DNA from 4 places in the Paenibacillus sp. Y412MC10 genome. Region 1 is predicted to be linked to each of the others. Evidence: riboswitches for the same ligand, from Rfam matches in the RefSeq annotation. Region 1 holds a riboswitch; each other region holds the start of a gene.
The links. A riboswitch is a leader RNA that binds a small molecule or an ion and turns the genes downstream of it on or off. The one in region 1 is predicted to bind cyclic di-AMP.

Region 1 (7,341 bases):
GTGACGCTGAGCGTAGGCTTCAGGGTCTGCGGCACCTGCAGCGCCACCAGTACCATCGCAATGATGAAAGCAGCCGGAATGAATACACGGGTATGCGCCTTAACGAAGTCCTCAAAAAAGTTGCCGACGGTCGTGCCCTTGCTGGTCACCGCCCGGATAAAAGCAATCGCCACGCACAGCCCGGTCGCTGCGGACGTAAACATCATCATCGTAATGACGGCCATCTGGGCCAGATAAGACAATCCCGACTCGCCGCTGTAATGCTGAAGATTCGTATTGGTCATAAAGCTGATAATCGTATTGAACGACAAGGTTGGTTCCATATGGCCGATACCGCTCGGGTTCAACGGCAGCACTTTCTGCAGCCGCAGAATCAAGTAGCCCGCCGCAACCAGCACGATATTCGTTAACACAAAGCTGACGGCATATCCTTTCCATGTCATCCCCTTGCGTTCTTTTAAGCCGATCAGAGCAAAGATCCGTTTCTCCGCCCAGGAGAACCATCTGTCCGTTCCATTGCTTTCATAACGAAACACCTGATATAGATAAGTTCCCAGCGGCTTGACCAGCAGCACCAGAACGAGTATAACGATGGCAATTTGTAAAATGCCCATGACGAATGCCTTCCTCCTTCAGCCGTTTCCCTAGAATTTTTCAGGGTGAATCAGCGCATAAATCAAATAGAGAAAAATAAAAATCGTGAATATCAACATGATCATCACGGCTGATCAGCCTCCGGTTCCGAAACCACGCGCCCGCACCAGGACATAAACAGCATGAGCAGTCCGTAGGTTCCTCCCAAAATGAGCACCATAACTAAATCCTGCATGAATGTAACCTCCCCTAACTCTTGTGGCGTCAGTCCAAACGCTTAGCTCATTACGGATGCCATCAGAAAGGACACCTGATGATGATTCGTATGAAGCACCACATCGGCACCCAGCCCTTTGTATATCAAGCGCGGATTGCCGGAATGGGTGATCACGTAAATCGACTCCGAGGTCCATGTCCGGCAGATCCGTAAATAGCGGCAGCACAGATTCAAGCTGCTTTCGAACAGAAACACCTTGCTGACGGGAAACTCGGGAATGATCCAGGTCTGCTCGTCTCTTGTATCAATCAAAATGATGGGTCTGCAGCCCAGTTCTCGCAGCCTCTGCTGCTCAGCCCGGTTGTTGGCTATGGCCGCAAACGGAACACGTTTGTGAATCAGCTGGCGGACGAATTCCTCCCCGGCCTTGTTCGGCGCGGATACCAGGATGAATTCCTGTGGTTTCTCCATCTTCGTTTCTCCTCCTAAGGTCAGAAAGAGAAGGCAACAACAAAGAAGCCTGCGGAAAGAGAAGAACTCTTCCCGCAGGCTTCTTACAGGCCACGGTGAAATACACCGTGGCCCAAGTCCACGACAATCGTTGCCTCTCTCGATACGCTTACGAGGTTAGCTGACGGATTCGGGCGTGAGAGTCGCCCTACCCATAGACCGTTATCTTGTCTACAGGATTCACCCCAGAGAGATCAGGTTCATCTCCCGACTGGTTCCCCCGTTCCTTTTCCATTCAAGGACTCAGCGAAAATTAAAAACGAGTAGCATGTTATTCTATTAGCCATTGACTTGTCATCCAGACTGGGCATAACAGCACAGCAACAGGAGGTTCACGCGGTGAGAGTCGCCTCTACCTTCAAATCTCAGCAAGGCCCATGGTGCCTTCTCCTAAGATTCGATCCATAAAGCGCCAGGCGCAGCTCTCACACTGCCTTTACCTTCATGGAACGGCTGCCCGTATGCCTTGGTCGTTGATAACCGTCAATTCATAGTTCGTATCATACGTCCGGCCCTGCAGGATGTAAATGTGAGCAAAAACACATCTGGCGTTATGTCGAACAGGAACCAAGCAGTATTTCGTCTTTATCTTCCGTATACTGCTCTATACTATGTATTTCTCTTGTTTTCTCTTATTTATCGCAATCCAACGAGATACCGAGATTTTGCCACGATAATAGATGACACGGCCGATTGTACGCGTTTTCTTTTACCGTTTTCATCACATTTCGGAATCTATTCGTCCCATACGGTCATTTACTTTTCGTTTCCTCCGGCGTATGATTCATCCATCTATTCGAAACACGTTATACGCCGAGCTCCCGACAGACCGGGAGACGGGGGAACCAAAGTCACCAGTCTTCGATTGGTGAATGGGGTGAATCCGCTGCGCCTAGGATCGAAGGGCCCAGTGGTAGGGTGCTCTCAGTCCGAATCCGTCAGCTAACCTCGTAGGCGCGTTGTTGAGAGAGAATACCATCCAAGCTTTGGCATAGCGGCCGCCGGAATTGGGGCTCTAACCATAAATAGGCCTGGAGAGCGGGGTTTCTCTGCTCACCAGGCCTATTTGCCGTGCATATAACATTCTTATAAAGGAGCGTAGATCATATCATGACGAAACTCATCGAGGCAGCGCTTACACCCGTCATCGAAACCGCAGTGCCTGCATTAGGTGAAGAGACTATCCGCCATATGGAGATATTTCGTTTCGACCGGGGTTCGGCCGAACGTTTTATCCCCTGGAGCGATCACAGCAGGAACTGCGGCTTGTTCAAAATCAGCTGTAAAAACGCATCCGGGTATGCCGAATATGCGCTGCCCAGCACAAGAGAGTTTGCGGATCTGGTTCGCTGGGCATCCGTATTCTCAAGGCTGAGAGGCATGCACGTGATGGAAGCCATTCGCTATGTCCAAAAGCAGCAATGGGGATCCGTACGGATGCTGTTGGCGGTATCGGCCCTCGCCGATTTAGAGGCCAATCAGCATCAGCACATTAGCCGGAAGCGGTTAGGCAGTCTGCCGCTGGAGCGTTCCTTCCTGATGGATTGCTCGGAGGCGTATTATCATTTCTAGGGGCAGCAGCTACAGAGAGCTACTATCCCCGTTTCCTTTGGATTGGGCACTTCTAAGCAGCCTGATGTTTTTTGAAACCATGAAGAACCCCGTCAAAAAGCCACTTATTTCATCAGGCATTTTGACGGGGTTCTGCAATCGGATCCCGCTCACTTGAACATATTTTTGAGCACCATCATCAGATTGGCCGGCTTCTCTGCCAGCCTCCGGGTGAAATACGGGTACCACATCGTTCCATAGGGCATATAACACCGGATACGGTAGCCGTCCTGCGCAAGCGCTGCTTGATCGTTCATCCGCAGTCCATACAGCATCTGAAATTCATAGTCCTGTTTGTCTATGCGGCTCTGCTCGGCAAATACCTTCACCCAGTCGATGATGTTGTCGTCATGCGAGGCAATCGCGACGTAGGCCCCTTGGTCGAAATGCATTTTGACCAATTTCTTGTAGTTGTCAATGACCTCCCGCTTCTGCTGAAAGGCGATGGTTCCCGGCTCTTTGTACGCGCCCTTTACTAGCCGTAAATTAACGCCGGCCCTTAACAGATTCTTCACGTCCTCCTCCGTACGGAACAAGTAGGCCTGCATCACGGTCCCCACATTGGTCAGCCCCTCCTTATGAAGGCGGAGCGTCATATCGATGGTTGCCTGGGTATACGGCGAATCCTCCATGTCCAGGCGAACGAAGTTGCGGTGCTCTTTAGCCTTTCTTACCACCGACCTGATGTTTTCGTAAGCCTTCTCGGGGTCCAGGGCCATGCCCATCTGCGTCGGTTTCAAGGATACGTTCGATTGCACTTCGCGCCTCCCAATCCCTTCCACCAGCTTCAAATATTCCTCTCGGTACCCGGCCGCTTCATCCAGCGTCGTAATGCCCTCCCCCAAATGATCCAGCGTAACGAGAATGCCTTTCGCGTTCAGCCTCTCGATTTCGTCCAGCGCCTCATCCAAGGTATCGCCGGCAATGAATCGGCCAGCCAATTTCCGGCCGTACTTGATCGACAGCCATTTCACGAGTTTATTGCCGGACACCGTCAGGATCACTTTACGGTAAAGCTCGGTTCCGTCCATGCGCGCGCCCCCTTTGCAAGGTAACCAAAATGACTCTATCTAACTCATATGCAAAAATCATGACGGCATGCAGGGAGACATACATATTTAAATAGAGGTTTTCACCAGGAGATCCTAACCATGCCACCATGACGATCCGCAGCTGGACCATTGGCCTGAAGCTTCGATTCATATCATGTTAAGGAGGGGCCTCCCCATGCGAGCACCTTTTCGGAACGAACCATTTATGGACTTCAACAACGAGTGGAACAACAAGTTATACGATGCGGCGTTATCCGGGGTCGAAGCCGAGCTTGGCCAATCGTACCCCTTGGTTATCGGCGGTGCCAAAATCCATACGGAACGTACCGCTAAGTCGGTCAATCCGTCGCGCAAACGCCAAGTCATCGGCGTCGTGTCCCAAGCGGATACTAAGCTTGCCGAGCAAGCCATTCAGACGGCGGCGCGTACCTTTGAGACGTGGAAGCACACCGAGGCGAACGAGCGGGCACGCTACCTGTTCAAGGCCGCGGCAATCATGCGGCGGCGCAAGCTCGAGTTCTCCGCGCTGATGACCCTCGAAGCCGGCAAGACGCGTGCCGAAGCGGACGCGGATACGGCCGAAGCGATCGATTTCATGGAGTTCTATGCACGCGAAATGCAGCGCCTGAGCGCGCCCCAGCCGCTGACGGTCCACGAGGAGGAAGAGAATCATCTCGATTACATCCCGCTTGGCGTCGGCATCGTCATTCCGCCTTGGAACTTCCCGCTCGCGATTATGGCCGGTATGACCACGGCGGCCATCGTCTCCGGCAACACCGTTGTGCTGAAACCGGCGAGCACCACCCCGGTCATAGCCGCCAAATTCGTGCAGCTTCTGGAAGAAGTCAGCCTGCCTCCGGGTGTCGTTAACTTCCTGCCTGGTCCGGGTCAGGAAGTGGGCGACTATTTGGTGGATCACCCTTTGACCAGGTTTGTCAGCTTTACGGGTTCCCGCGACGTTGGACTGCGAATTCAAGAGCGTGCGGCCAAAACGCAGCCGGGGCAGCGATGGATCAAGCGCGTCATCGCCGAAATGGGCGGGAAAGACGCCATCATCGTGGACAACGAAGCCGATTTGGACCTTGCTGCGGATGCGATTACCGCTTCGGCCTTCGGCTTCTCCGGCCAGAAATGCTCCGCCTGTTCCAGAGCCATCGTGCATGAGGACGTCTATGATACCGTGCTGCAGAAGGTCATCGAGCGCTCCAAGAAGCTGGTGATCGGAAGCCCCTCCCATGCCGAGGCTCAGGTGGGACCCGTCATCGACGATAAGGCGTACCGTAAAATTCTCGACTATATCGAAATCGGAAAAAGCGAAGGCAAGCTGGTACTTGGCGGATTTCCGGGCGATCCGGAGGGGTATTTCATTCAGCCTACGATTTTTGCGGATGTGGACAGCACTGCCCGTATTTCCCAAGAGGAAATCTTCGGCCCGGTGGTGGCCTTCACGAAGGCAGCCTCCTTCGACGAAGCGATTCAATTCGCCAATAATACCGATTATGGGCTGACCGGCGCGGTGATCTCGAACAACCGCGCGCATCTGGAGCAGGCACGGCGCGATTTCCATGTCGGCAACCTGTATTTGAACCGGAAATGCACCGGCGCCTTGGTGGGCACCCACCCGTTCGGCGGCTTCAATATGTCCGGCACGGATTCCAAAGCCGGCGGCCGCGACTACCTGCTCTTGTTCACGCAGCCGAAGGTGGTGTCAGAACGGTTCTGAATACGGCATGCCAAAAAACCTCTCCATGATCATGGAGAGGTTTTTGATGTACCTTGTTTTATCGGCATTATGCCCTGGCTTTGCCCTTAATCTCCCGGACTACCTTGCCTTCAAACGATTGGTTCATCCAGTAGGCAAGATGAATGCCTTCCTCGCTGAAGGTGCATTCCGTCGTTAAGTAGAACGGCGTCTCGGTCAGCCTGACGATCAGCTGCAGCGTCCGGTCATCCTTCCAGGTCATGGAGGCAGCATACGCTTGATCCGTCATCATGATCAGCTTCGTGGTTCCCGACTTCCACTCGCTCCGGCCAAGGGCAATCGAGTTGACGCCATGTTCCCCCGTAAGCTCCAACACCCCGCCATCCTCTTCAAACCGGACGGAGAACGAATGCAGCTTCTCCTCGTTCTCTTCGAGATCATAGACGATCCCGGATACGTCCTTCTCAATCGGAGATAACGCCTCCTCGCTTGGCGGATCCAGCTTAAGCGCTTGCAGCGTTTCGGCAAGGGAGGCTGCCGCATCGGCATCGGCCGGCAGCGGATCTGCTCCCATCGCCGGCAGCAAATGCTCCCATACCTCATTCAGCACGGCCTGCATATCTCCAAGGCCGGAAGTAATCGCCAGAACCGCATCCTGCTGCGGGAACACGATGCAGAATTGCCCGAACGCGCCGTCGCCTCGATAAGCGCCGTTGCGGCACATCCAGAATTGATAGCCGTATCCTTCGGTCCAGTCCGAAGTGGAATCCGCAGGTCCGTTGGATATCTGCTTGGAGGTCGCTTCTTCAATCCAAGCCTCCGGAATCAAGCGCCGACCATCCCATTCTCCCTTCTGAAGATAGAGCTGGCCAAACTTGGCGATGTCCTCGGTCTTCAGCTTAAGACCCCAGCCGCCGGTGTTGATTCCCTGCGGGCAGCTTTCCCATGCAGCCCCCTGAATGCCGAGCGGTTCGAACAGACGGGGCTGCAAATAATCCAGCAGCGTAATGCCGGTGACCTTCTGCAGAATGGCCGAGAGCATGTACGTCGCTGCGCTGTTATATACAAAGTGGGTTCCAGGTTCATGCTCGACTGCTTGCTTGAAGAAATCATCCACCCAAATATCGGACTGGATGGCAGGCTCCTGGGCATGTCCCGTGCCCATGATCAGCAAGTCGCGTATCGTCATCGCGGACAGATTCGGGGACGGATCCTCCGGTTTGTTTTCCGGGAAAAAGCCGATCACCCGATCCTCCAGCGTAATCCGGCCCTCCTGGACCAGGAGTCCAATCGCGGTAGAGGTAAAGCTCTTGCTTAGCGAGAACAGCATATGCGGTTTGTCCGCGTCGTACGGCTTCCACCAGCCCTCCGCGACGGAATGCCCGTGCCGAACCAGCATGAAGCTGTGCAGCTCAAGCTCCTTCTCCTGAATCGAGCCGATAAAACGTTTGATGGACTGAGATGAGATTCCTTGGTTTTCGGGGGTACTTCTTGGCAATAATCGAACCGTGTTCGTGTTCATCCTATTCCGCCTCTCCCTGTATAACAAGATAAATTCATCATGACCCTTCCATTATACACCAGATATCGGCGCCGCTTCATCATATCGCACGGTACGGAAGCCCCAACGTTCGCTAATCTCGTTCAAGTCCTCC
Region 2 (7,341 bases), 1.5 Mb from region 1:
GGAAGGTAGCGGAAACAACGCCGATGACGTACAGAATAAACAGAACCGGATTGTTCATGATGCCGTGCATCGTGGCGCCCAAATCGTCATGCGTGATTTTGCCGATCATGATTTGGAAGCGCGTATCGTACATATGCCAGATGACAAAAACGAACGTAATAACGCCGGTGATCCGTTGGATGGTGAAGCGGATGTTCCGTTCATAGTTGTAGTTGCCCACGTTGTTATTCGCCTGGTAAGCGATGTATAACCCGTAGACGCCGTGATATAGCAATGGCAGCCAGATCAGGAACAGCTCCAGGAAAAAAATCAGCGGCATGCTGTTCAAAAAATGCACCGCGCTCGCGAAGCCTTCCTTTCCACCCTCGAAAGCCTTAAAGTTGGAAATCATATGGCTGAGCAAAAATGCCCCAAGCGGTATGACACCGAGCAAAGAATGCAGCTTTCTGGAATAATACCCTTTCATCAGTTGACGTTCCCCTTTCCAATGTACAGCGTTTTCATTTTCAATCTTTCCTATTTTCAGAACAATTACACTTCCCCTGCCCTAAAAGAGGTTGTTCAAAAAGCCTTGCAACGACAAAAAGTTGCCTATTTCAGCAATCGTGTGAACAACTTGTGTCATGTTTCATGTTACTCCTTTTTTTCTTATAATGGAATTGCAATATAATTATTAATCGTTATAATCTATACGCATAAGCAACGTTTTGCACGCATGTCTATTTTAATAGGAGGATTTCCATGTTCGAAGAACTGGACGTGTTCGCCGTCGTCGTGGAGCAATCCAGCATCAATCAAGCCTCCAAGCTGCTCAACCTGTCACAGCCGGCCCTGTCCCGAAAAATAGCCAAACTGGAGGACCAGCTCGGACTGCAGCTGTTCAACCGCCGCGGCAAAAGGCTGGAGCTTACCTCCATCGGGCAGATTGTGTATACCTTCGCCCTGGAGCAGCGCCAGCAGCAGATCAAATTCTTGCAGACCTTGGCCCATTACCGGGAAGGGGACCAAATCTCGATTAACCTGGGCGCCAGTCTGACCACGCTGCAGACCACCCTGCCCCCGCTGGTCAATGCCTTCATGGAACGTCATCCGTCAGCCGAAATCAAGCTCATCACCGGCAAGACCCACGAAATCGTGTCTTATGTAAGGGATAAACGGGTGGATGTCGGCATTGTTGCTTCATCCATCAACCAGCCGGGCTTGAACTGCATCCCGCTGTTCGATGACCACCTGGAGCTTGTCATCCCGTCTTCACATCCGCTGGCGGAAATCGAGGATGTGGGCATCGAACAGCTTCAAGGCTTGCCGATGATCATATTTTCGACCGGAACCTGGTACCGCAAGCTGACGGACGATCTGTTTCACCGCTGGGGCATCATGCCCGATATCCGGATGGAGATCGACTCCTTCGAAGCGATCGTCAGGCTGATCCCGACCTGCAAGGCGGCCGCACTGCTGCCCAAATCCTATCTGAGGCCGCAGCTGCTGTCCGATAACGGGCTCGTCGACATTCATATTCCGGCACTCATCGAAACCCGGCGAACGACTTCGCTGATCTACGGTCAAGCCTCGGAGCTGAGCAAGGCGGCCAGCCGCTGGATCGAAGAAACGGAGATCCTGTTCCGCAAGCTGGAGGAAGATAAATCGAAAAAAAACTGACGATATTTCGCAATCGTCAGTTTTTTTCTACTATATTTATTTTTCGAGCATATTCACGACTTCGGACTCAAAGCGGTCCACATTGTCATTGGAGCCGATCACAACCATAATGTCGCCGGAGTTCACGACGTCCATGGCCGTCGGAGCTACGATAATGCCGGACTGTTTATTCAGCGCCACCACGCTGACGCCGTACCGGACCCTCGTATTAAGCTCGCTCAGCGTTTTTCCGTCCATGCAGTCCGTGACCGTCATCTCCACAATCAGATAATCCTTGGATAATTCGATATAATCAAGCAGGTTCGGCGTCACGAGCTGGTGCGCTACCCGGATCCCCATATCCCGCTCGGGAAAGATGACCCGGTCCACGCCAAGCTTCTCCAGCGCCCGGCCGTGCAGCACCGATATCGCCTTGGCAACGACCATCGCGACACCCAGCTCTTTCAACAGGATGGCGGAGAGGATGCTCATCTGAATGTCGTTCCCGATCGCAACGATCCCGCAGTCGAAGTTGCGGATGCCGAGCGATTTAAGCACTTCCTCATCCGTCGCGTCCGCCACCACCGTATGCGTCAGCAGCTCGCTCATGTCCTCGACGACCTCTTCGTTCCGGTCGATGCCGAGCACCTCATATCCCTGTTCCATCAGCTCCAGCGCCAGACTGGCGCCAAATCGCCCCAAACCGATGATTGCAAATTGCTTTGGTTTCATGTCTCTCCTATACCCCTTATCCAATTATCATTTTGCCTTCCGGATGACGATATAATTCTTTACCCTTTTTCGGCCCCAATGCATAAGCAAGCGTCAATGGCCCCAATCGACCCGCAAACATCGTAAGGCTGATCAGGATCTTCCCGAACACGGTCAAATCGGGCGTTAAGCCCATGGAGAGACCTACCGTACCGAAGGCGGATGTCGTTTCGAATAGAATCTCCAGGAAGTCCCCTTCCTCTGTCGTCGACAGAATCATCGAGACGGTTAGAACGAGCAGCAGGGCCAGCAAGGCAATGGTCAGTGCCTTCAGCACCCGCTCCTGGGCCAGGCGATAACGGAACATAACGATGTCTTCCCGCCCGCGCATCATCGCAATGACCGCCCCTACCATAATGGTAAAGGTCGTGGTTTTGATGCCGCCGCCGGTTGACCCTGGAGATGCTCCGATAAACATCAGGATGACGATAAAAAATTGCGTTGCCTGTCTGAGCCCCGTAATATCTATAGTATTCGCGCCCGCCGTACGCGGCGTTACGGATTGGAATAACGCGCCGAAGAATTTTCCGCCCCAGTTCAGGGAACCCAGCGTTCTCGGATTGGTAAATTCAAATATGAGAATGACGATAAATCCGACCGCAAGCAAGGCAGCCGTCATCGTGAGCACCACCTTGGAGTGCAGGGAGAGCCTCCGCTGTTTTCGATAATCGATCAGATCGGACAGCACAATAAATCCAATGCCCCCGGAAACAATCAAGAACATCACAACGAAGTTGACTACCGGATCGTATACATACCCGGTCAAACTCCGAAAATCGCCAAACAAATCGAAGCCGGCGTTGTTAAACATCGTCACCGCATGAAAAACACCGTAATAGATCGCCCGGCCCAGCGGCATATCAAACGCCCAACGAACCGATAAAAGGACTGCGCCGCAGGCCTCGATGACGAGCGAGTACAGCAATACTCTGCGTATCAGCCTTACGATGCCTTCCATCGAGGACTGATTCATCGCTTCCTGCAAGATTAGACGGTCTTTGAGCGATATGCGTCTCTTCAGAACCAAGGCGAATAAAGTAGCCATCGTCATGAATCCGAGCCCGCCGATTTGAATCAGCAGCATGATCACGACTTCTCCGAAGGAACTGAATGTCGTTCCCGTATCCACTACGACCAGGCCCGTTACGCACGTTGCCGAGGTCGAAGTGAACAAGGCGTCAGTAAATCCAAGCGGTTCGCCCGTCGTCGTCGAGATTGGCAGCATTAACAGCCCGGTCCCGATGAAGATGATGGCCGCAAAACCAAGCACGAGAATTTGGGGCGGAGACAATGTAAGCCAGTTTAATTTAGCGTTCAATCGGACACCTTCTTTAAAAAAATCAACGAAAAAAGACACTGGAAAACGCAGTGCCTTTCGGTCTGGTTCCTGTGCAACAGCCTACGAGGTTAGCTGACGGATTCGGGCATTTCCACAGGTCGCCCTATTCATTATTCCGGGAATAATGAAATTCACCCCAATTACATGGTTCCCCCATTTTCATTACGAAATTCGGCTGGAATATTCGGTTCCTTCAAGCATGATGTGATTATAACTCAATCCGTTACGTAACCCAATGCTGTTTTTCGCCCGAAATATCTTTAAAAGAGCGCGAATTGGGCATATTCAAGAATACAAGCGTAGGGTTCTCTAACGTTTTCGAAACCTTTCATTCATTTTCATCGATTTATTTCAATATTCCGATAATTGGGATAAGCTGCTTATGGCTTTCATACTATGTTATATTGACTCTATGCGTTCTTAATCAGGCATATCGAATACCAGTGGGAGTATCAACTTTCTTAGAGGAGGAATTTCATGAATCGTGCAAGAGAGCCCTTGAAGCTGAAGCCCAATCTGAAGCAGCTCATCGCGCCTGCCGCAGTCGGCCTGATTCTGTTCCTATTATTTCAGGTATTTCCGTGGGCGAATCCGGAAGATACCGAGATGGCCTCACCGGATATCATTTCCAAGGAGCAGGCTCGGCAGGCAGCTTCAAGGTTTGCTCAGGAGCATCTGCAGTTTGCGGCTGCGGACACGGACGAAACCTTGGTTACATATCAATCCAAATCGGAACTTTACGGATATCTGGCGAAGGAGAAGAGACTTTCGGAATATAACAAAACCTATGAAGCCAAATATCCCTATGACGTATACCGCGTTCGCTTCAGCGAGCCTGGAGGGGATGCCCTCAATGTGGACGTTCACATGCAAAATTCCGGCATCGTCGGATTCTCGTATGATTATGCCCGTTCCAGCTTTGATCGGATCGAGCTAAACAAGGGCGAGATTCAGAGGCAGATGCTGCTCGTCGTTGAGGACGGCATGACATTGGCCGAGAAGCAGGCGCTGGCGGAGCCATGGCTTCAGCGGGCGGGTTATGACCTGTCGAATCTGGAGCTGGTTACGAAGGAGGGGGATCCCCGTCTCAAATATGTGGACCCTGAATCCAGGATCGGGGACTCCAGGCTGGAGCACCGCTTCACCTTCGAGCAGGGGAAATTGCGCTCTTATGAGCCCTCCTTCTCGGTGCCAGCCGCCCACTCTGCTTATGTCAACAAGCAGACGCAGGATGCCACCCTGCTGACGCTCGCAGGGTACGGCCTGTTCACCCTAATCCTGGGCATTCTTGCGATTGTGTACAGCGTGAAGACCAGGGCCTACACCTCGTTTAAGCGCGGCCTGTTCTTATCGGCGCTGCTGTTCGTCATTCAGATGCTGAATACGTACAATCTGATTCCCGTTTTCAAATCCGAAGGCATGTCGCAAACCGGCGTGCTCGGGATGATGATTTTCTATGCCGTCTATTCGCTCGTCTTCTCCGCCCTGCTCTATTTCTCCCTTGTCGGCGGCAGCGGGCTGTGGCATAAAGAAGACGGGCTCAATCCATGGCCGCGCGCCAAAGAACCCGGATACGGGCATTACGTGCTGGACAGCATGAAGCTGGGGTATATGTGGGCCTTCATCCTGCTTGGCGTCCAATCCGTCATCTTTATCGGTCTTGGTCTGACCCTGAATACATGGTCCACCACGGATGCGACGCAATCGCCTTACAACATGCTGTATCCTTGGCTGTTTCCGTTGATGGCCTGGCTGGCCGGCATATCCGAGGAGGCCGTGTACCGGCTGTTCGGCATCAAGATGGTGAAAAAGATCGTCCGCAATACCTTTGTCGCAAGCTTGATCACCTCGCTCATCTGGGCGCTGGGACATACGCTCTATCCGATATACCCCGTGATCTCCCGGCCGATTGAGCTGGTCATCATCGGTTTGCTGTTCAGCTACATCTTTTTGAAATACGGGTATTTGGCTGCGATGTTCTCCCATGTCATCTTCAACAGCATCCTGATGGGCATCAGCCTGATCATGCTCAAAGATGCCGCCAACCTGCTGACCGGCGCTTTTTACATGGTGCTTCCGGCGATTGTCGCCTATGCGATTTACCGTTTCAACCCGACAAAAAAAGAGAAGCCGTATGTCACGACTCCTCCTCACGAAGTGCATTAAGAATATCCGTTGCTAATTTTTCACCGATGGAAAGGGGCTTGAAGTCTTCGACTGAAGCCTCTTTTATTTTTTTGACCGAGCCAAAATGCTTCAACAGCATTTTGCGGCGCTTCTCCCCGATGCCCGGAATCGAATCCAGCTTGGACGTCACCATCGATTTCCCGCGCTGCTCGCGGTGGAAGGAAATCGCGAAACGGTGAACCTCATCCTGAATGCGCTGGAGCAAATAGAACTCCTGACTGTCCCGAGGCAGCGACACCGGCTCCGGCGGATCTCCGACCATCAGCTGCGCCGTTTTATGCTTGGCATCCTTCACAAGCCCGCAGACCGGGACGAACAGCCCGAGTTCATTCTCCAGCACGTCGATGGCTGCTGAGATCTGTCCCTTCCCCCCATCGACGACAATGAGGTCCGGAAGCGGCAGGTTCTCCTTCAATACACGCTCATACCGCCGCCGGATCACTTCACGCATCGTATCGTAATCGTCCGGCCCCTGCACGGTACGGATCTTATATTTGCGATATTCCTTCTTATCCGGTTTTCCGTTGGTGAATACCACCATGGCCGATACCGGGTTGGAGCCCTGAATGTTCGAGTTATCAAACGCCTCGATCCGGTTAAGCGACTGGAGGCCAATCACCTCGCCCAGATTGGCCGCTGCAACCGAGGTCCGTTCTTCATCGCGCTCAATCAAGCGGAATTTCTCGTCCAGGGACACCTTCGCGTTATCCGACGCCATGCCGACCATCTGTTTCTTCAAGCCCCGCTGCGGCACGTGAACCTTCACGCCCAGCCATTCCTGCAAGGCAGCAGCGCCCCCGGCAGCATCCACGAGACCCGCGGCCTCCGCCTGCTCCGCCTGGGCTTGGACAAGGACTTCATGCTGTTCTTCGGATATATCCGTGGTCAGCTTCTTCTCCGTTTCCGCGGCTTCGCCTGCGTTACGGGCACCTTGTTCCCCGGCGCTTCCGGTTGCCGTCTCGGAGCCGGCCTCCTCTGCCAGCAGCGGCCCCGGCAGCAGAATTTCCTGCGGCAATGCGGGATTATCGCTGTAATACTGGGCTATGAACGACATGAAATCACTGTGCGCATCCCCGTAGAACGGAAAAACGGACTTGTTGCGCTGCACCATTTTGCCTTGGCGCATGTACAGAATCTGCACGCACATCCAGCCTTTGTCCACGGCATAACCGAATACGTCGCGATCCCGGGTATCCGTTGTCGTGATCTTCTGTTTCTCCATCAGGGTATCGATATGGATGATTTGGTCCCGCAGCTCCTTGGCACGCTCGAAGTACAAATCCTCCGCGGCCTCCTGCATCTTTCGCTGCAGTTCCTTCTTGATCTCTTCGTGCCCGCCGCTCAGGAATGAAGTAATCTCTCCTGTAATCTGTTCATAGGCGGATTTCGGCACTTCCTTCACGCAT
Region 3 (7,341 bases), 3.1 Mb from region 1:
AACACGCCTTTATCCCCCTATGCATGTAATCATCAGGTTATGTATGAATTCCTTCAATTATTATACTGGAAAGTTTAAAAAATCAACATGCTTACTCTTATCGATTCTATGACATCATGCAATTGGAACTCTATGAAAATTTTGCTATACTAGCGTATGCTAGAGCAAATCCCATATTCTATGAGAATCATTCTATTATTTTATTGGGTTGGAGGGAAAACAATAGCATGCTGCATAAACCAATAGGAAAAACAGCCGTCGCTGCCGTTCTTGCCTTATCTCTGCTCGGAACCGCTCCCCATATCGGCCAGGTACAGGCTGCGCCTGCCATTTCGGTCAAGCTGGATGACGTTGCGCTTACATTCGATGCGGCTCCCAGGATAGACAAAGGGGTCACTTACGTGCCGTTCCGGACGGTCGGTGAGGCGCTGGGCATTCAAATCACGTGGAACAGCAAGACCCAAACGGTGAAGGCCATTGGCGAGGTGAAAGGTCAAACGACGGAAGTGCTGCTTCAAGTCGGGAGCTCGAGCGCAACCGTCAACGGTAAAAAAGTGAAGCTGGCCGCTCCCCCTGTCCAGCGGGAAGGCCGCGTTCTGATTCCGCTCAGCTCGTTCAGCAGCCAATTCGGCGTTAATGTCGGCTGGAATCAGGCGACTCGCACGGTCTCCCTCGTGTCGCCGCAGCGCGAAATGCATCTAAGAGCCTTTTACGCTTTGCAATCTTTCCAAGAGCGGGATCTCGTAGCATCCATGAATTCAGTCGCCTTCGGCTGGAGCCGCATTGATCGGGAAGGTCAGTTTACGCTTCAAGGCGACGAGTATCGTCTGCCTGCGGCGGCCGGCGACGTGACTCCGCAATCGATTGTTGCGGATGCTGCGGATCGGGAGATTAAACCGTACCTTATGGTTTACGCTTTGGACGGAAACGGCGAATTAACCAAAGTCCTCAGCGACAGCAGCCTTCGCCAAAAGTCCATTGAGGGCATCACGACTGCGGTGGCGGATAACGGATTCGGCGGCGTGGTGCTTGATTTCGAAGGGCTCGGTTTTAAACTGGATGCCGCGAAGCAGCAGAAGCTGCTTAATGATTACGTCAAGCAATTGAAAGCCGCATTGCCGAGCGACATTGCTCTGTCCTTAGCCGTTCCGCCATTGAACAGCGCCTATAAAGGCTATGATTACAAGACGCTGGCCTCCCTTGCCGATGATCTCATCGTCATGGCGTATCAGTACAATCCGGTTGGCACCAAAGCCCAGGTTCCTGAACCCAACAGTCTGGTGGACCAAGCCATTCAGCAGGCACTTCAGGCAGGCGTTCCTAAGCAGAAGCTCCTGCTCGGCATCAGCTTAAGCAGCGAAACGGCCACATCCGTCGACGATAAGCTCGGCTTGGCCAAGCGCTATGATCTGAAAGGTGCCGCCTTCTGGCGTCTGGGCTTGTTCCGTTCCTATAATAATGGCATGGAAGCCGCCGTGAATGCCTCTGTCGTAAAGGAATAATCTAGTGAGTCCTTTCGTAGAGACCCAAATTATGATCTTCAATAAAAAAGAAAGCCTGACAAGATCATCTCTTGTCAGGCTTTCCGGTTATGTATCGAACTCTAAACTGCGTATTCCAATTAGCTTGCGCTTCCTACCAGTTTAGCATAGTTCTCTTGACTCAATACACGGCGCGCCGTAACATAACGCGGTTCGTAATAGGAGTCGCTAAGCTTGCTGATTCTTACGCCCTTGCTGCTGGAAGCATGCGCAAATTGTCCATCTCCAATGTAAACGCCCGCATGGGAAATGCCGCTGCCGCTTGTATTGAAGAATACCAAATCTCCGACTCTCAGATCCTCGCGATCCACATGAACCCCGGCTTTAGCCTGACTCTGGGATGTGCGCGGAAGATCCATGTCGAAATTTCTAAACATATACAGAATAAATCCGGAGCAATCAAATCCGCTTGTCGTTGTTCCGCCCCATTTATAAGGCGTTCCTACCAATTGCTTCACTTGATGCTGAAAATTCGGTTGTTGATCAGCATAAGCTGATACGGCACCAGAAGAAAAAATAATTGCAGACCCAAGCAATGTGATGACAAATTTCTTCAAAATACGTTCTCTCCTTCGATGCCTACGGAGTTAGCTAAGGGTTCGGTTGAAGGTTCCCTATACTCTCTATGGTACAAGAATAATTCACCCAAGACGGTTCCCCCGTTTTCACAAACGAAATTCGGCAAAATTCATTAACATTTTGTAACCTTCTCTTAATATAGTATACAAGCAAGGATGCTGTCAATAATATCCTAGAAATCTATCACTATATGTTAATCAATGTCGTATAGGCTGAAAATTTTCATGTTTTTTCATTATGCCATCTCGTATACTCATGACAATTATGTAACACTCCATCGAACCTCCGGCGACGTTTTGTTAACGGGCATGCAACTTTTTTGCAGTTCGGAACGTTTACATATTCAGACAAGAAATCAAAGAGGTGATCCTTCGCTTATGAGTCAAATTACGATGGCTGAAGCTTTGGCAGTCCGGGCAGCAATCAACCGTCTCATGAATCAATTGATGTCGGAACGCTTGAACAACAGCAGCACGATCATTGAAAAAGGGGAAACGGCGGAGTATCCTGCACGCAGCGTGGATGCCATTACGGAAGAGATCGAAGCCGCCGCAGCGGATTACAGAAAGCTGGATCTGCTGATGGCAATCTCCAACACGACGCAGACCATTAGTTGGAACGGCTCCGACATGACCATCATGGAGGCGATCGAGCTCGCCAAACAAATGCGCAGCGATATCGGACAGCTTGCCCATCTCGGCTCCCGCAAGAAGCTGGAGCGCCAGAGCGGCCGGGGAAGCGGAGATGGCGCCGTAACGCTGTTTAACGTGGCCTTATACGATCCGGAAGCTTATCAGGCGCAGGCGCGCAAGAAGGAACGCGAAGTGACCAGGCTCTCCTCACTGATCGAGCATGCCAACCATACGAGCATGATTACGTTCGACGCATCAAAATACATGGAATAGCGGAAGCCGCCGGCTCCAAGCCTGCAGGCCGCCTCGCGTGCGGGTTTGGAGCCGGCGGCTTCCGTCGGCGGGCGGGAAAGTGCGGGCAACCGCTTATTGTTTGTCGGATACAAACAAACCTAATAGGAAACCAAAAACTCGACTCCAGTGAAAACGGATGACGGCTTACGGTTTACGCCTATCACCTGTCACAAGTTACGGACTTCGCTTACGCAAATATGATCGCTCCGTTTCCCGCTCTCTTCATGAATAATCAGAAAGCCGCCCTTGAGGGCGGCTTTTGTTGCCTTTTCTTACGAATATATTATTGGAACAAGGCTGCGGCTCCCACCAGGCCAACATCGTCCCGCAGTCCCGCAGGAACGATCTCGTAGGTTCCTAGATAGGACGGCATGACCAGCTTATCCGTCATTTCCCGAAGCTGCGGGAAAAGAAGCTCGCCTGCTCTGCTCACACCCCCGCCAACCACGATGCGATCGGGGTTGAAGCTGTGAATGACGTTAACCAGTCCAAGTGCCATGTAATAGACGGCACGATCGATGACCTCCACTGCGACGGGGTCATGAAGACGTTTAGCCTCGAATACATGCCTGGCGTTCACGCCTCCATCGGCTGCGGCCAGTTCAGAAATAACGCTGGTCTGGGTAAGCATCCGCTGGGATGCTGCCAGGCCGATGGCCGTTCCTGAAGCAAACACCTCCCAGCAGCCATGGCTGCCGCAATTGCACTGCGGACCGCTGGGATCAATGATATGATGCCCAAGTTCCCCTGCAAAGGAATTGCTGCCCAGAAACAGCTTGCCATCCAGCACGATGCCTGAACCGATGCCTGTGCTGAGCGTCACGTAAACCATGTTCGTCGACCCTCGGCCGGCACCTCTTACATATTCGCCCCATGCGGCTGCATTGGCATCATTCAGCACTTGTACTTCCGTATTCAGATCTCGTTCCATCCAGGCTTTGAGAGGGACGTTGGTCCATTCCGGCAAATTCGTGCCGTGAATGACAATGCCCTCCCGGCTGTTAACCGTTCCCGGCGAAGCCATGCCTACGCCTCGAAGCGGGTGGCCGCCCGACACGCTGCGAATCATGTTCGTAATTCTCGCGACCACTTCCTCGGCCGTACGCGCTCCGGCTGTCTCCATTTGCTCCCGGTTCAGCAGCTGTCCTTCGGAATCAAAGAGCGCTGCCGCGATCTTCGTACCCCCAAGGTCAACGCCAACCACAAATTCTTGCTGTTTATTCCATTCGGTTTGCAATTTTTGTTCACCTGTTTCCGATAGGTTTGCTACTTCTATTGATGTAAGCTGTCAGCCAAGGATCGCAGTTCAACCGGATCAATGGGCTTCAGCCCTGATCGGCCATACCGGACAGCTGAGCCGAAATGAACCTCGCTCACGCCGGTCTGGTCGATGAAATCGCGTATGATTTCCCACTTCAGGCCATTCCCGGCCAAAATCTTAAGCCCGGTGCCTGCGGCTTGTTCCACAAGCTCGCGAATCCTCGGGATCGCTTGCGGTGCCGGCTGCGGTCCTCCCGACGTCAAGACGCGGGTGACGGCCGGATATTTCTGCAATGTACGCAGCCCTTCGAATTGATCCTCCAATTCATCAAAAGCCCGGTGGAATGTCACCTGCATATCGCCCGTCCATTCCAGCATTTGGGCCAAGGCGGCCTCGTCGATCTTTCCTTCCGGAGTCAGCATGCCAAGGACCACGCCAGCCGCACCCGCCTTGCGGATCGCCTTAACCTCCGCAACCATGGTTGCTATATCCAGCGCGTTATACACAAAGGATCTGCTATGGGGCCTTACCATCACATGGACCGGAATCCGAACGGCTTTCACGACCTCTTCCACGAGACCGATGCCCGGCGTGAGCCCGCCTTCGGTGATCGCCGTGATCAATTCCAGACGGTCCGCGCCATTCTTCTCGGCTGTGATGGCATCGTCCACGCATGTTGCGATAATTTCAAGCAGCATGTTCTTCACTCCTTACTGTCGTTGGTTCGCTTATGCAGGGCGAAACTGCTTCTCCACATAGTCCGCCAGCAGCCTGGCTCCATAGCCGGTAGCCCCTGCCGCGGAGTGAGGGAATTCCCGTTTATACTGGACCGTGCCTGCCATATCGATATGCACCCATTTCATGGTCTCCGCCACAAAATGGCGGATAAACAACGCAGCCGTTATGGCACCTGCCAAAGTCGACGTGCCGACATTCCTCAGGTCGGCATAATCGCTTCTAAGCTCGGATTCATACTCGTCCATCAGCGGCATGGGCCATAAGCGCTCTCCGTTGCGCTCCCCGATCTCAACCAAATCGGCCGTTATCTCTTGATCGCCCCAAATGCCGGCAATTTCCAAGCCCAATGCCGCACCGACATTGCCGGTAAGAGTTGCGATATCGATCACCTTGTCTGCGTTAAGATGGGCCGCGTGCAGCAGCGCGTCCGCAATGATCAATCTTCCTTCCCCATCAGTATTCGCCACCTGAACGCTCAAGCCGTTCGGATAGTGAACGACGGAAGAAGGAAGCATCGCATCCGGCCCCGATAAATTATCCGCTACGGCGATCAATGCCGTAACCCGTACCGGAGATTTCCGCGATACCAGTATATCCATGGCGCCCACGACGGCGGCTGCGCCGCCCATATCCATGCGGGCATCGCTGATGTCTCGGCCGATCTTAACGTTCATGCCGCCCATATCAAAGGTAACGCCTTTGCCGATAAGCACGATATGAGGGTATTCCTTCCCGGATTCCGCTCCATTGTAGGAAATCTCGATCATGGCAGGCTCGTATTTGCTGCCGGCACCCACGGCGATCAGTCCGTTCATCTGCCGGTCGTGAAGCTCTTGACCGCGGTATACATGAAGGTCTACGGGCGCTTTTTTGAAACGATCCTCAACGACCGCAACAAACGCCTCCGGATTTAACGTCTCGGGTGATTCATTCACCAAGTCTCGGGTGAGCTGCGTTCCTTCGATCCGGATTTCCGCCGTCCGGATGACGGCTTCCATATCTTCACGGGAAAGCCCTTCCCAATCATCTTGTCGAAGATGAAGAGACAGGGCCTGTAGATTGGCCGTAACCCCGCGATGCTTATTGAATTGATACAATCCGTACAGCCAGCCTTCCAGCCACGCTTGGAGCTCTTCCTCCGCCGAGATACCTGGAGTTACCCCGACATCGCGGGCTGCCGGTCGGATCAGCACGGCGCTTGATTTATTCTCCTTGAGCAGCGCTCTCGCGGCCGAAGCGCCCGTTCTTCGCACTTGCTCCGAAGTGAGGTTCGAACGTTGCCCCATTCCGGCAACGAGATCGTCCGACTCGTGCTCGGAACGTCCATAGAACCAGGTCAGCGTCTTGCTTTGCTTCCGGGATTCCGTTACGCGGTAATGAGACTCCTCACCCTCATAAACCGCATAGATCGAAGTATCTGCCAGCTGAACTTCATCGATGGTAATGTTCATATCGAGCCCTTACCTCCTTTTATGAGAAAATCGCGGTCTGTTACGCCTTCTTCATGATTTCTTCGTCATATAAATGGCAAGCCACCTGATGTCCCGGCTCAATCTCACGGTATACAGGCGTAATCTGTTTGCATACTTCCATGCAGGAAGGACAGCGGGTATGGAATCGGCAGCCTGTCGGCGGATTGACCGGGCTCGGCAGATCCCCCTTTAGAATGATCCGTTCCTTCTTCTGCTTCGGATCCGGAACCGGCACCGACGACAACAGCGCTTGCGTGTAAGGATGAAGCGGGCGATCGTACAGCGTATCCTTATCGGCCGTCTCCACGAGCGCGCCCAGATACATAACGCCGATCCGGTCGCTGATATGCTCTACCACGCTGAGATCATGGGAGATGAACAGATAGGTCAGGCCGTATTCTTCCTGAAGATCCTGCAGCAGGTTCAATACCTGGGATTGAATGGATACGTCCAGTGCCGATACAGGCTCGTCGGCTACAATCAGATTGGGGCGCACGGACAAGGCTCGGGCAATGCCGATGCGCTGGCGCTGCCCGCCGCTGAACTCATGGGCGAAGCGTTCGGCATGGAAGCTGTTCAAACCGACCGTTTCCAACAGCTCGCAAGCCAGTTTATCGCGCTCTTTGGAACTCAGCTTGGTATGAATCAACAAGGGTTCCGCTACGAGCTCTTTGACTTTCATTCTTGGATTAAGGGAAGCGTACGGATCCTGAAAGACCATCTGCATGTCTTTGCGCAGCGGACGCATCTGATTCTCGTTGTATCCGCTAATGTCGGTTCCGTTAAAAATCACTTCGCCGCTATTCGGCGTCAGCAGTCGGGTC
Region 4 (7,341 bases), 1.3 Mb from region 1:
AAATGCCAGTCAGCAGCGGCAAGCTGTAATACAGGAAGAACACCTGTACCAGCAAGGGGGTATTGCGAATAAATTCTATGATTCCTTTGGTGATGAGTGACAAGGGCTTAAATTTGCTCCGCGCGGCAAAGGCAAGCAGCAGTCCGATAATCAATGCCACCACAAAAGCACAGAGCGTGACCCATACCGTCATTTTTAATGCGCTCAGAAGCTGCGGCAGTATTTCAAACACATATTTCCAATCCCACATCCGCTACAGCCTCCCCGCGGTCAGTTTGCGCTCCAGCAGTCGAACCGCCATCGAGACGAGCGTGGCGATGACAAAATACATGAAGAGCAGCAGCACCAGAATCTCGGTCGTCCAGGAGATGTAATTGTTGCGGAGCACCATCGCCTGATACGTTAAATCCGCCATCGTGATGAAATAAACGAGCGAGGTGGATTTGATGAGTTCCACAAGTTGATTCCCGAACGGGGGAAGCATTCGCAGGGATGCTTGGGGCAGTATAACGTTCCACAGCCTCTGCCAAGGCTTCATATTAAGCGCCACGGCAGCTTCCCACTGTCCTTTCGGAACGGCCAGCACCGCGCTGCGAACAATCTCGGAGCCGTATGCGCCGAAGTTAAGTCCGATCGCGAGAATCGCCGCCAGCATTTTCGGAAGCTCGATGCCGATGAACGGAAGGGCAAAATACAACCAGAAGAGCTGCACCAGCAAGGAGGTTCCCCGAAAGATTTCGACGTACACGGCCGTCGCCGTGCGGACGATCCAGAGCTTCGACAGCCGGCACAATCCGGCTGCAAAGGACATCGCGATAGCCAGGATGGCTGAAAAGAACGCGACGATAATCGTGATCTCTGCTCCTTTGAGCAGCGTCGGAAGAAAATCGATCCAAGAATTCGGCATACTATTCCCCGCAGAGCGCAGCGGCTGTCATCTCACCCGGGAGCTCTTCTTCCGTGAACCCGAACTCTTGCAAAATTTCCAGCAGCTCGCCCGACTCCTTCATCTTTTCAAGCTCGGCATTATAAGCCTCCTGGAACTCGGTATCCGCTTGGCGGAAAGCCGTAGCCCCGTAACCGCGAACGCTTTCGCCGTCGATGACCGGCTGCTCGAAATCAGCCACGCGTTCGATGCTGTCGTCGCTGGCTGAATCCAGCATCGCCTGCAGGGACGGCCCCGTCATGGTAATCGCCTGCACCCGATCGGCCTGGAGGGCGCTAATCGCCGAAGCCTGGTCAGGGACCTGTACGATCCGGTCCGCAGGAATGCCCGACTTCTCCATGTAGCCGATTTCGACCGCACCGGTCATGACGGCCACCTTGGCCTGCTCATTCTTGGCAATGTCCTCATAGCTTCCAAGTTCCATCGGATTCCCTTGCTTTACCGCAAGGGCTTCCCCGATGCTGTACTCCGGATTCGCGAACAGGACGGCAGAGCAGCGGTCCGGATTAATGAACATGCCTGCCGTGATCAGATCAAACCGATCGGCCTGCAATCCGGCGACCAGCGAACCGAATTCCGTTAGCTCCCCTCTCATCTCCTTGATGCCAAGACGCTCCAGAATAACGCGGGCAATCTCAACCGCTTCGCCCGTGAGCTCCCCATTGGCTTCTTTGTAGGCATACGGTTTCTCGTTCGCAAACCCTACGGTGATATATCCCTGCTCAATGGCTCGATCCAGCGTACTTCCTTTGTCGCCGCAAGCCGCGAGCAATACCACCATCATCACGGACAACACCAGCACAACCACTTTCTTCAAAACCTTCCACAACCTTTCGTAATAGCTTTTCACTTTCTTAAAAAAACGGCATGACGAAATTATCCGTGTTAGCACATGTGTTAACTTGGATAAATAGACATTCAGATACCCGTGCATGGGACGAGGCTTCAGGGAAGATGATTCATCCGCTTCCTTGCACGCTTTGACCCAATGCCGTCTGACTGATTCAATTCGTTCCACAATTGCAGGCGCTGCCCCTCCTCCGTAACAGAATGCAAAAAGACCACCAAACAGGGGATCTAGACATAGCTCCGCCAGCAGGGGGTCAAAAAATAGAGAAAAGGCCCCTATAGAGAATAAAGGGCCTTTTGTATGAACATCCATTATGTATGCAAGACCCATCCACTGCTGACGAGGTTAGCTGACGGACTCGGGTAAGATGGTACCCTACACTCGTGAATTCCAAGTGACTCGCCCCTGGTGAAACTGGTTCCCCCGCTTTCCGGAATATGTATGCCGGAAACTAAGCGTGTGTTCATGATAAAGGGAAGCTCAGGAAAAGTCAAACCCCTTTAACCGCTTTTTCTGGAAATTCAGAAGTAAAAAACACCGTTTTTGCAACGAGAATATTGAGCCTTTTGAACACTTTATTTAAGGCTGTCCATACACCGGATTGGTCATGGAATCCATGCTCCATTTTCCGCTATATAGCAGGCATTTGACGGGTCTTGCGGAAATCGTTCATGCCATATATGTTTTATGCCATGAATGAGCCCCGGATCAGGAAGTCTGCCCGTATGAAATACGGGACCGAAAAAAAATTTTTGAAACACTCCATAATAAGTCTGATAACAACGCCTGGAATGACTTGAAAAAAAGCCCCGATGCTTAGCATCAGGGCTTTTCTCATCATACCGCGGTATAGCCGCCATCCACCAGCAGGCTCGTGCCCGTAATGAAGGAGGCATCTTCACTGGCGAGGAACAACACGGCTTTGGCCACTTCTTCCGGCTGTCCCAAACGGCCCATCGGATGAAGGCCGACCAGGTGCTGCGTGATCGCTTCCGTTCTTCCCTTGATCAGCGGCGTATCGATATATCCCGGACACACGGCATTGATTCGGATTCCTTTGGAGGCATAGTCTGCGCTGAGCGACTGGGTTAACAGCTTGACGCCTCCCTTGGCCGAAGCATAGGCGGTTACCCCTGCTTTTCCGACATGGCTATGGATCGAGCCGCAGTTTACGATTGCCCCTCCGGTTCCTTGGGACAGCATTTGCTGAATAACATATTTATCGCACAGGAAGACCCCTGTCAGATTAATATTAATCGTTCTCTGCCAGTTATCCATCGTTAACTGATCGGCAGGAGCATCATGGGCAATGCCTGCGTTGGCAAACAATACATCGACACGGCCAAAATGCTGCACCGTCTGATTCACCATATTCGTGACTTCCTGCTCTTGGGTTACATCCGTTTTGACGAACAGCGCTTCAAAGCCGGCTCCTCTCAATTCGTCGGAAACCGCTTGGCCCTGGTCGGAATAATCCGCGATAACGACCTTGGCTCCCTCTTTTGCAAAAAGTCTGACTGCCGCTTCGCCAATCCCGCTGGCGCCCCCCGTCACGATGACAACCTTGGAATCAAATTTCATGCGTTGATCACTCCTATGTTGTAAATTCATCAACCGGCTATCCATTCATGTAGAATAGGCAAATACCGACCATGATATTCCAATACCCCGTTTCCTAATGAATGACCAGCAACCTATCGAAGAAAAAGAATGTTCGCTAAAAATAGTCGCAAAGCAATAACCCTATTCAAGCTCAAGCCCTGTCAGACCGGACGCTCAATCGTAAACATCTCTCCCAGGGTCGAATAGATATTTCCTGCCATGCGGCTCACAGGTTTCAACTTCGATGCGTCAATCCGGCCATGCTCGTAGAGCTCCTCGGACACGTGAAATCGGACGACGCGGGCAATCAATAGATCAGCGGCAGGCAGCTGATCCGCGCCATCCAACGTGACGACCTGCTCCAGCACGCATTCCATGCGGATCTTGGATTGCAGAACGCCGGGAACCTTTACAACGTCACTAACGACCGGGGTTAAACGGGTTCGGTCAAGCTCACTTTCGTCCGGAGGCAGATTCGCCGCCGTTTCGTTCACGGCTGCAACGGTATCTTCATCCACGATGTGGATGACAAGCTCGCCGCTCTGCATGGCATTTCTCGCCGTGTCCTTAGGTGCACTGTTCTTTCGCTGAACGGAAACCGACAGCAAAGGGGGATTGCTCGACACAATGGAAAAGTAACTGAACGGCGCCGCATTCAGCACGCCATCCGCCGATAATGTCGTAACGAAAGCGACCGGACGCGGAACGACGCTTCCAATCAGCAGCTTGTATGTGTCCCGTTCGCTTTGGGTATTCGGGTCAATGGATATCACTTGAGTTGCCCCTCTCCAGTATTTTTGACTTGTATAGGCTCCAACCCCTGCTCGATTCGGGCACGCTCCGGTTCGAACCAGGCAGGAAGCTTTAATTGTTCCCCCAGCGAGTGCAGGTCTTCGTCCACCGTAAATCCGGGCGGATCGGTTGCGATCTCAAACAGGATCCCCCCACGTTCCCTGAAATATAACGCTTTGAAATAGTTACGGTTCCTGATATCCGTAGGGCGAAATCCCTGCTCCTTCACCCATTCATGCCATTTGCCGTGCTCCTCATCATTTTGGGCCCGCCATGCGATATGATGGGTCGTTCCGGCACCTCCGGCTCCCAAAGGAATATCCCGCATCGGCAGATCAATCACGTTGCCGAAGGGGCCCGCAGCTTGAAACCGGGCATAATTGACGTCCTCTCCAATGTAGGTCAGTCCCATGACGTTCTCCAGCGCCTTCTTCGTTTCCTCCCATTTGCTGCTGAACAGAACCGCGCCGCCGAATCCCTTAATGGCTGTATCCGGAGTTATATCGTCCACGGACCAGCTGTTATTCGGACCGCCTTCCCGCTCCACCAACTCTAGCGAAAGCCCGTCCCGATCGGAGAATTGAAGATATTGTTCGTTAAACCGGAAAGCCTTCATGACGGGAACGCCAAAGCTCCGCAGCCGCTGTTCCCAATAAGGCAGGGCCCCTACAGGAACCGCAAAGGTCGTATATCCTGCCTGTCCTCCTCCACGCAGCCCTCTTCGCGAAGCGGAGGAAGGGAAGAAAGTGATGATCGTTCCGGGTTGTCCTCCCTCATCCCCGAAATACAGATGATATACCTCGGGCGCATCGTAATTCACGGTCTTCTTTACCATTCTGAGTCCTAGCACGCCTGTATAAAAATCAACGTTCTTCTGCGGATCCTGCGCATAAGCGGTAATATGATGAATGCCTGCCGTATGTAATGTCATATCCCATCTCTCCCTCACCGTTTCGTGTCGAAACCCTTTATTTCCGTTCATGATCCGTTTTGCATGATGGATGAGCCATAAACCATAAATAATTAAATAATCTTTAAATTTAATATCTTTATTTTAAGATTATATAATTTTCTTATCGTTGTCAAGCTCCTGTGCACCCCAAATATATAAAAAGCCGCCAAGAACGATTCCTCGCTCTTGGGCGGCTTTAATATGCGGCTAAAAGCCGTCTCCCTATCCCACGGCTTAAGCCTTTTTCCATTTCTCCTTAAAGAACAGCTGGTACACTCTGGTTACGATAATTTTAATGATCATATAGATCGGTACGATCAGCAGAATTCCGATAATCCCGCCAAGATCCTGCCCTACCAGCACCAGGATAATGATGGTAATGGGATGGATCGCCAGCTGTTTGCCGAAGATATACGGACCAATCAGGTTATCCTGAATCTGCTGGGCCGCCAGAATGACGACAAGGGACCAGATCGCGGTTCCCGGGGACTGAATAAAGCCGATAATCACGATCGGGATCGCGGATAGAATGGCGCCGATAAACGGTATGAAATTCGCGATGACCGCCACGACCGTCAACAACAGCGCATAAGGCAGGCCGATAATCAGGAATCCGATATACATCAAAACCCCCAGCGCCAAATTGACGAGAACCCGGCCTACGATAAAGCCTTTGAGTGCATTGTTGATTTCATCCAGCACCGAGGCTCCCTCGCCCTTGAATCGGTCAGGCAAAAAGCTGACCACCATCTTCCCGAATTTCCCGCCTTCCTTCAGCATGTAATACAGGAGAATCGGGAACGTAAACAATACGATGGCAAAATTCGACACGAACGAGAACAGATTCATAATATAATTCGTCAGGAACGTGAAGCCTTGATTCAAATAATCGGTGAGCTGTGTAAGCGGGTTGGCGTTCTCCGGAAAAATATCCTGGAAAAAGCCGTTATTCTCCAATTCCTGAAGCTGCTCGCCAAGCTTGGCAAACAAGGCTGGAGCGTTCTGTACGAGAGCCACGATCTGATCGCGCAGCGATGGCCATACGCCCAGGATAAAGCCGGTAAGGATGCCCGCGAACACGACATACAGGAGCAGGATGGCCAGCGAGCGATTTAGCTTGCGTTTTTCGAGGAGATCAACCAGCGGTCTGAGCAGGTAATAGAAGAATCCCGACAGCATCAACGGCACGAGGATGATGGAGAAGAACGAAAGTACGGGTCTGAATATAAAATCCACCAGCGATCCCAAATAAATGATGGTCAGCACCAGGATCACGGCAAGACACAATTTGAAAAACTTGTTCATTTTCAGCAAAAAGCATGCCCCTTCTCCTATTTTTTCACCATCGTATCATGACAACGAGTACGGATTCAAATGGCTCCTTCTATATTCGTTACAAGAGGCCTTATCCTAGCCGCCAACGTTTTAGGACCTTTCGGTTTCACTCCATGCCGCCGATATATACTTCTTCTAACGCCTCACGTATAATATGAAGGATTGCTAGGGCAAGGCTATAGTGTAGGAGGATATCATAAACATGCATGTTACATCCATCATTCTTGGTCTGATCATCGTTCTGAATATCGTGTTCTCCATGTTCGTGGTTTTCAGGGAACGGCGGGATGCCGGCTCCACCTGGGCATGGCTGCTGGTGCTATCCTTTATCCCGATTCTGGGCTTTGTGCTGTACTTGCTGTTCGCCCAGAATTTAAGAAGAATCCGTCTCTTTCATTGGGACGATCTGCAAAAAACCGGCATCGAGAAAGTATTGCTGTCCCAAATGGAAGGGATGAACAACGGCGAATACCCGTTTACCAATCAAGCGGCGGCGGACAACAGCGATTTGATCCATATGCATATCAATGAGAACCAGGCGATCCTTACGGACGACAACCATGTTGAAATTTTTACGGATGGACGCAGGAAGTTTGAACGGTTGTTTCAGGATATCGAGGAAGCCAAAGACTATATACATATTCAGTACTACATTATCCGCCGCGACGAGCTTGGCAAGAAGCTAATCTCCCTGTTGACCCAAAAGGCTAATGAAGGCGTGAAGGTCCGTGTTCTATACGATGAGCTGGGATCGCGTCAACTAACCAAAGGCTTCTTCAAGGCATTCCGCGAAGCCGGCGGAGAAGCCGAGGCCTTCTTCCCGTCCAAGCTGCGCTTCATTAACCTGCGGCTGAATTACCGGAA

Region 2: another riboswitch for cyclic di-AMP. It lies ahead of GYMC10_RS26865 (TrkH family potassium uptake protein); the one in region 1 lies ahead of GYMC10_RS02235 (hypothetical protein).
Region 3: another riboswitch for cyclic di-AMP. It lies ahead of GYMC10_RS19420 (C40 family peptidase); the one in region 1 lies ahead of GYMC10_RS02235 (hypothetical protein).
Region 4: another riboswitch for cyclic di-AMP. It lies ahead of ehuB (ectoine/hydroxyectoine ABC transporter substrate-binding protein EhuB); the one in region 1 lies ahead of GYMC10_RS02235 (hypothetical protein).

The regions. Positions count from the first base shown of each region.
Region 1 covers NC_013406.1:519,328-526,668, reverse strand. The annotation lists gene kdpA (potassium-transporting ATPase subunit KdpA) at 1-614, opposite strand, end outside; gene GYMC10_RS33250 (potassium-transporting ATPase subunit F) at 645-713, opposite strand; gene GYMC10_RS02235 (hypothetical protein) at 872-1,282, opposite strand; cyclic di-AMP (ydaO/yuaA leader) riboswitch at 1,412-1,580, opposite strand; cyclic di-AMP (ydaO/yuaA leader) riboswitch at 2,123-2,295, shown strand; gene GYMC10_RS02230 (hypothetical protein) at 2,432-2,893, shown strand; gene GYMC10_RS02225 (proline dehydrogenase family protein) at 3,043-3,963, opposite strand; gene pruA (L-glutamate gamma-semialdehyde dehydrogenase) at 4,160-5,707, shown strand; gene GYMC10_RS02215 (serine hydrolase domain-containing protein) at 5,775-7,208, opposite strand; gene GYMC10_RS02210 (polysaccharide deacetylase family protein) at 7,260-7,341, opposite strand, start outside.
Region 2 covers NC_013406.1:6,110,576-6,117,916, forward strand. The annotation lists gene GYMC10_RS26850 (succinate dehydrogenase cytochrome b558 subunit) at 1-466, opposite strand, end outside; gene GYMC10_RS26855 (LysR family transcriptional regulator) at 742-1,659, shown strand; gene GYMC10_RS26860 (potassium channel family protein) at 1,696-2,370, opposite strand; gene GYMC10_RS26865 (TrkH family potassium uptake protein) at 2,387-3,727, opposite strand; cyclic di-AMP (ydaO/yuaA leader) riboswitch at 3,791-3,935, opposite strand; gene GYMC10_RS26870 (CPBP family intramembrane glutamic endopeptidase) at 4,226-5,914, shown strand; gene uvrC (excinuclease ABC subunit UvrC) at 5,886-7,341, opposite strand, start outside.
Region 3 covers NC_013406.1:4,499,425-4,506,765, forward strand. The annotation lists gene GYMC10_RS19410 (2Fe-2S iron-sulfur cluster-binding protein) at 1-5, opposite strand, end outside; gene GYMC10_RS19415 (stalk domain-containing protein) at 228-1,502, shown strand; gene GYMC10_RS19420 (C40 family peptidase) at 1,622-2,098, opposite strand; cyclic di-AMP (ydaO/yuaA leader) riboswitch at 2,102-2,235, opposite strand; gene GYMC10_RS19425 (hypothetical protein) at 2,498-3,025, shown strand; gene GYMC10_RS19430 (ROK family protein) at 3,330-4,283, opposite strand; gene GYMC10_RS19435 (copper homeostasis protein CutC) at 4,319-5,005, opposite strand; gene GYMC10_RS19440 (leucyl aminopeptidase family protein) at 5,036-6,496, opposite strand; gene GYMC10_RS19445 (ABC transporter ATP-binding protein) at 6,537-7,341, opposite strand, start outside.
Region 4 covers NC_013406.1:6,350,607-6,357,947, forward strand. The annotation lists gene ehuD (ectoine/hydroxyectoine ABC transporter permease subunit EhuD) at 1-250, opposite strand, end outside; gene ehuC (ectoine/hydroxyectoine ABC transporter permease subunit EhuC) at 254-907, opposite strand; gene ehuB (ectoine/hydroxyectoine ABC transporter substrate-binding protein EhuB) at 909-1,763, opposite strand; cyclic di-AMP (ydaO/yuaA leader) riboswitch at 2,118-2,264, opposite strand; gene GYMC10_RS28075 (SDR family NAD(P)-dependent oxidoreductase) at 2,634-3,377, opposite strand; gene GYMC10_RS28080 (flavin reductase family protein) at 3,560-4,171, opposite strand; gene GYMC10_RS28085 (ring-cleaving dioxygenase) at 4,168-5,121, opposite strand; gene GYMC10_RS28090 (AI-2E family transporter) at 5,377-6,456, opposite strand; gene cls (cardiolipin synthase) at 6,680-7,341, shown strand, end outside.